One region of the Pectobacterium sp. HCp5_1 genome, then DNA from elsewhere that is predicted to be linked to it. Evidence: predicted binding sites of a transcription regulator. Region 1 holds the regulator's gene; each other region holds the start of a gene.
The links. The regulator ArgR, encoded in region 1, controls arginine synthesis, uptake and breakdown. The targets are predictions, from matches to a motif close to ANTGAATAAAAATACANT.
Positions count from the first base shown of each region.

Region 1 (2,276 bases):
CCGATGTTGGAAGATAACCCGCCAGCGTTTCCCTTCGTGGCACTGCTGGTTTCTGGTGGCCATACGCAGCTCATCAGCGTGACAGGTATTGGTGAATATCGTCTGCTGGGCGAGTCGATTGATGACGCGGCGGGTGAGGCGTTTGATAAAACGGCGAAATTGCTGGGATTAGATTATCCCGGTGGTCCAATGCTATCGAAAATGGCGCAGGCTGGGGATTCCCAACGCTTCACGTTTCCGCGCCCGATGACCGATCGGCCGGGGCTGGATTTCAGCTTCTCTGGGCTAAAAACGTTTGCGGCTAATACGATTCGTAGCAACGGCGATGACGATCAAACGCGTGCCGATATTGCACGTGCCTTTGAAGATGCCGTTGTAGATACGCTGGCGATAAAATGTCGTCGCGCGCTGGATGAGACGGGCTTTAAACGACTAGTCATGGCGGGGGGCGTGAGTGCAAACCGGACGCTGCGCCAGCGCTTAGGTGAAGTGATGGCGAAACGCGGTGGTGAAGTGTTTTATGCACGCCCCGAATTCTGCACAGATAACGGGGCAATGATTGCTTATGCGGGCAGTGTACGTCTGGTTCATGGTGCGAGCCAGACGCTGGGCGTATCCGTTCGGCCACGTTGGCCATTGGCTGAACTGCCTGCGGTGTGAGGCCTTAAGCGCAATAGTCGCTACGTGTAGCGGGTCTACACGTAGCGAAGAAAACGTAGTAAAAAATACGTAGCAAAGAACGAATGACAAAAAGCGATAGCGGACGAGCGGGTTACAGCTCTTGTTCGAATAGCACCAGAATAGCTTCGTAAAGCTGTTTGACGCTGAAGCCTCTTGCTGGGGTGGTGAAGATGGTGTCATCCCCTGCGATGGTGCCGAGAATACCTTCTGACTTCCCAAGTGAGTCCAGCAGGCGAGCAATGAGCTGCGCGGCTCCAGGGCTGGTATGGATCACGACAACGGCATCATTGTAATCTACGTCCAGCACAAGATTCTTCAGCGGGCTGGACGTCGTCGGAACGCCAAGTTCAGCAGGGAGACAATACACCATCTCCATTTTGGCATTGCGCGTGCGTACGGCACCAAATTTCGTTAGCATGCGTGACACTTTGGATTGATTGATATTTTCAAATCCTTCGTCTTGCAATGCCTGAACAATTTCACTTTGAGAACTGAACTTCTCTTCCTTTAACAGCGCTTTGAACGCTTTAACGAGGTCTTCTTGTTTTGTCGAATTTCGCATTCTGCACCGGATTAATTGTTATGGTTAATCTTCCTATTATGCAGTTGTGTGAATTTTTATGCAATTAAGTCGCGTATAATTCCAGTCCCTTTCATCAGATATGCGTTAGTCGCTGTTTTCAAAAAAAATCGACTCTCGGGTAGTCCGAAAAATGCGTCCTGCGTCACATAAAAGTAAATCAAATGTTATCAGAATGATGTTGTTTGGACGCCATCGATCGGTGTAATGTAGCGCACAGGTTAATCGCACGTGAATGAACACCGCGTTATAGCTCAATAGCTTATTAACTTTACTTACCTTTCAAACGAATGGTTGTTTTTGATTTATTATTAGAGACATAGCGTATTTTTTGTCTCTCATGTCATTTGTAGAAAGATAAGTAGGTTGCTCGTATCCCCATTTTTATATTCTGTTTATAACCAAATGAATTCACGGCACTTTTTTATTTTATGATAATAAGGAGTTTAGGATGAAAGTTGCAGTTCTCGGAGCAGCAGGTGGTATCGGTCAGGCACTCGCACTCCTCCTCAAAACCCAGCTTCCTTCAGGTTCAGAACTATCCCTTTACGATATCGCCCCAGTAACGCCGGGTGTTGCCGTCGATCTGAGCCACATTCCTACAGCAGTGAAGATCAAAGGCTATAGCGGTGAAGATGCTAAACCAGCGCTTGTTGGTGCAGATATCGTGCTGATCTCCGCAGGTGTGGCACGTAAACCTGGTATGGATCGTTCCGATCTGTTCAACGTCAATGCTGGCATTGTGCGTAACCTGGTTGAGCAAATTGCGGTTACTTGCCCGAAAGCCTGTATCGGTATCATCACCAACCCGGTGAATACGACCGTTGCCATTGCAGCCGAAGTGCTGAAAAAAGCGGGCGTATACGACAAAAACAAACTGTTCGGCGTCACCACGCTGGATATCATCCGTTCCAACACGTTCGTTGCTGAGCTGAAAGGCAAACAGCCGCAGGATATTAATGTGCCTGTTATCGGCGGACACTCTGGTGTGACGATCCTGCCTCTGCTGTCTCAG
Region 1 covers NZ_JAUMIO010000006.1:191,105-193,380, reverse strand. The annotation lists gene tsaD (tRNA (adenosine(37)-N6)-threonylcarbamoyltransferase complex transferase subunit TsaD) at 1-660, shown strand, start outside; gene argR (transcriptional regulator ArgR) at 773-1,243, opposite strand; gene mdh (malate dehydrogenase) at 1,713-2,276, shown strand, end outside.

Region 2 (2,276 bases), on a different contig from region 1:
AACTGCGTTGATATCATGCTTCTTCGCCCATGACAGCAGCGTCTTGTTGGCGGATCCCGCCAGCGCACCGGTGATAATGTCGATCTGATCGGCAGGCGTGACGCGCAGGCCGTTTTTCTTCACGACTGGCAGCGCCAGCTTTTTCATCAGGTCATCCACCAGACAGCCGCCGCCGTGCACAATCACCAGCGGACGCTGATGTTCCTGACGGTAAGCCACCAGTGCGGTGAACAGACGCTCCAGCGCTTCTTCGCTATCCAGTAAAACGCCACCTAATTTGATAATTAACGGATTCATTATGCTTCACGCCTCGAAATGTCGGGACCAGTAGTCATTAAATTAACGATTGGGTTTCAGGGAAACCAAAACGAATGTTCATGCATTGCACAGCCTGTGCCGCCGCGCCTTTCAGCAGGTTATCTTCGGTTGCCACCACGATGAGGTGTTCACCGTCAACGGAGAAACCGATATCGCAGAACGGCAGGCCGACAACGGATTTCAGCGCCGGAACGCCCTTGTCATACAGGCGAACCAACGGCTTATCGTGATAGGCGTTGTGATAGGCTTCGGCAACATCCTGCTGGGTGACGCTCGGTTGCAGGCGGCAGGTGATGGTTTCCAGAATACCGCGAGCGAAGTTGCCCAAATGCGGCGTGAAGATCACTGGCGTGCCGAGGTGCGTTGAAATTTCAGGTTCATGGCGATGGTTGAAAATACCGTACGGTTGAAAGCTGACTTCGCAGAAGCTGTTGGTCATAGACGCTTTACGCCCTGCCCCGCTCACGCCGCTCACGGCATTAATCACCGGCCATTGCGCCGGGTTCAGCAATTGCGCGTCCAGCAGCGGCTTCAGCGCCAGCTGTGCGGCCGTGGGATAACAGCCCGGCACCGCAATCAGCTGCGCGTGTTTTACGCTTTCAGCACGCCATTCGGCCAGCCCGTAAACCGCTTTTGCCAGCCAGTCAGGGTGCTGATGCTCAAAACCGTAGTAGCGACGATAAAAATCGGCATCCTGTACGCGGAACGCGCCGGATAAATCAAAAACGGTGCAACCTGCCGCCAGAAAAACCGGGGCCAGATCGTGGCTGACTTTATGGTCGGTCGCCAAAAAAACGACATCCACACCTTTCGCCGCTTCTTCCGCATCGGTCAGCGGTTTTACCGGTACATCAATGATGCCTTTGAGCTGCGGATGTAAATCAGAAATCAATTTTCCTGCATCGACACTTTGCGCAGAAACCATCAAAGCGGTTATGTTCATCTGTGGGTGACGGTTCAGGTAGAGCGCAAGCTCAGCGCCGGTATAACCACTTGCACCAACAATCAGCGTATTCAGCATGGGATCCGTATACCTTCTTACTTATCTATGAAACAGGTAACAGGGCTCACCAGCGTCGGTACGCTGTTCACCCGCGAAACTCAGTGAAAGTGACGAATCGCCATCGCCGTACCTTTGGGTTTCCTTTCGCTGAGCATTATTGTATTTTTATTCAAAATAAATGCATGAATATTGATACTATCCTAACCAGAGGCTGTCAACAGTGAAGATGAATTTACCCCCTTTTATTGAGCTATATCGGGCATTGATCGCCACACCGTCCATCAGTGCCACCGACAGCGCGCTCGATCAAAGTAATCATACCTTAATCAACCTGCTGGCAGGCTGGTTCGGCGATCTCGGCTTCCATGTGGAAGTCCAACCGGTTCCCGGCACCCTCAATAAATTTAATATGCTGGCGCGGATTGGTGAAGGAAAAGGTGGCTTATTGTTGGCAGGCCACACCGACACCGTCCCATTCGATGATGGTCGCTGGACGCGCGACCCGTTCACGCTGACCGAACATGACAACAAGCTGTACGGCTTGGGTACAGCGGATATGAAAGGCTTCTTTGCCTTTATTCTGGATGCGTTACGCGACATAGATCCGGCTAAGCTGACGAAACCGCTCTATGTGCTGGCAACGGCAGATGAAGAGACGACAATGGCCGGTGCCAAGTATTTCTCCGAATCCACGCAGATTCGCCCGGACTGCGCCATCATCGGCGAACCGACGTCGCTGCAACCAGTGCGCGCTCACAAGGGCCATATGTCCAACGCGATCCGCATTCAGGGGCAGTCCGGTCACTCCAGCGATCCTTCGCGCGGCGTGAACGCGATTGAACTGATGCACGAAGCTATTTCTCATCTGCTGGTATTGCGTAACACACTACAAGAGCGCTATCACAACCCGATTTTCCACATTCCTCACCCGACCATGAACCTCGGCCACATTCAC
Region 2 covers NZ_JAUMIO010000043.1:2,772-5,047, reverse strand. The annotation lists gene argB (acetylglutamate kinase) at 1-297, opposite strand, end outside; gene argC (N-acetyl-gamma-glutamyl-phosphate reductase) at 335-1,339, opposite strand; gene argE (acetylornithine deacetylase) at 1,542-2,276, shown strand, end outside.
Region 2: argC (N-acetyl-gamma-glutamyl-phosphate reductase) is a predicted target of ArgR. The motif match lies at 1,478-1,495, and genes of this name have one in related genera.

Region 3 (2,276 bases), on a different contig from region 1:
TTCCATTACGATCTGCGTACCGATACCGTCACGTGAGAACAGTTCTTGCAGCAGCGCGCCGTCGTCCTGATAGCTGATCAGGTGGCTACGGCGTACGCCGCTGCGGCAGGCTTTGACCGCGCCGCGCAGGAATCGAACCGTACCCGAATGGTAATCACCAGCCTGTTCCAGTGCATCAATACGCTGCTGTGCATCGTCGGGGAACAGTTCGGAAATGATGTTGCCTTCTTCATTGGTCACACCCTGCGAGGAGCAGAAACCGATCATCTTTTCCGCTTTCAGCTTAATAGCGAGCTGGGTCGCGACCTCTTCCGAGGTTAAATTGAAACTTTCACCGGTGACTGAAACCGCAACCGGGCCGAGCAGCACAATTGCACCGCTATTCAGCTGGCGGTGAACGGCTTCTTCATCAATGCGGCGAATACGGCCGCTGTGGCAGTAGTCCACACCGTCATCCACGCCAAGCGGCTGCGCGATAATAAAGTTACCGCTAACGACATTAATGTGGGCACCTTGCAGCGGCGTGTTGTTCAGGCTCATCGACAGCCGGGCAGTGATGTCCAACTGCAGCATTCCTGCCGCCTGCTTGACCAGCTCCAGCGTGGTGCTGTCGGTGATGCGGGTATTTTTATGGTAGAGAGGTTCGTAGTGATGCGTTGTCAGGTTGGCATCGATCTGCGGGCGAGCGCCATAAACGACCACCAGCTTGATCCCCAGACTGTGTAGCAGCCCGATATCATTTACGATGCTAGAGAAGTTGGCATGTTCAATGGCTTCGCCACCTAACATGATGACAAACGTTTTGCCACGGTGGGCATTGATATAGGGAACTGAATGGCGGAAGCCCTGAACCAGTTCTGTACTCCGTTCCTTCACTGCGAGCCCTCTTTGCATTTTTATTCGTAATTTCTGTATTTTTATTCTTTATGACGTAAAAGGCAAGAGGAAGTATTAACCAGAAAAGTCAGGATTCTGTTTCATCTTGCTACCATGCCCTAAATAATTCGAGTTGCGTGAAGGCGGCAACCGCGCGAGTCCCCGGGAGCTTACATAAGTAAGTGACTGGGGTGAGCAAGAGAAGCCAACGCACATGCGGCTTGAAGTATGACGGGCATGCAAAGGATTTTTGCATGACAGCGTGGAACAGATTCGTTAAAGTTTTTGACAATTTTTACCTTTATTCATTTTTTAATGGCCTATCCCGTGCATTCGCAACACAACAATGCAGGATAGCGCACAGCAATCAGATCGGAGCGGCATGTCTCATTCGAATCATCATCTGACTCGACGGCGTCTATTACAAAGCGCAGCAGCAACCTGGCTGTTAAGCGTAAGTGGTGTAGGAATAGCAGCGACGACGCAGGTCGTGGCCGTGCGCGTCTGGCCGTCCTCCGCCTATACCCGCGTCACGCTGGAATCCAATCACCCGCTGAAATATAAACAGTTTAGTCTGAGTAATCCTGAGCGCATCGTGGTGGATATCGAAAACGTTCATCTGAACAGCGTACTGAAGGAGATAGCCAGCCAGTTTAAGTCAGATAACGACCCGCTGATTAAAGAAGCGCGCATCGGCCAGTTTGATAAAACCACGGTGCGCCTGGTGTTAGAGCTCAAGCAGCAGGCGACGACTAAAGTCTTTACGCTGGGGCCAGTGGCTGAATTCAAGCACCGACTGGTGCTGGATTTGTATCCCGCCGCAGGGCGCTACGACAACGAAGACGATCCGCTGTTGGCGCTGCTGGAGGATTACAACAAAGGCGATCTGGAACGTACGCTGCCAGCAGAAGCGCCGAAAGCCGGGAAAGCCGGGCGGGATCGTCCGCTGATTATCATGCTCGACCCCGGTCACGGCGGTGAGGATCCCGGTGCGATTGGCAAGAATAAAACGCGCGAGAAAGACATCGTGCTACAAATTGCCCGTCGCTTGCGCAAGCTGATCGACAACGAATCCAACATGAAAGCCTATATGACGCGTAATGAAGATGTGTTCATTCCGTTACGTGTACGGGTGGCGAAAGCGCGCAAGCAGCGTGCCGATCTGTTCATTTCGATTCATGCGGATGCGTTTACCAATCGAGCTGCAAGAGGATCGTCGGTTTTTGCCCTCTCGAAGAAAGGGGCAACCAGTACTGCCGCCAGATTTCTGGCAGAGACCCAGAACGAATCGGATTTGATCGGTGGCGTGAGCATGAGCGGCGACCGCTATCTGGATCACACCATGTTCGATCTGGTGCAGACCGTGACGATTGGCGACAGCCTGAAATTTGGTAAAGAGA
Region 3 covers NZ_JAUMIO010000007.1:84,855-87,130, forward strand. The annotation lists gene argA (amino-acid N-acetyltransferase) at 1-894, opposite strand, end outside; gene amiC (N-acetylmuramoyl-L-alanine amidase AmiC) at 1,259-2,276, shown strand, end outside.
Region 3: argA (amino-acid N-acetyltransferase) is a predicted target of ArgR. The motif match lies at 909-926, and genes of this name have one in related genera.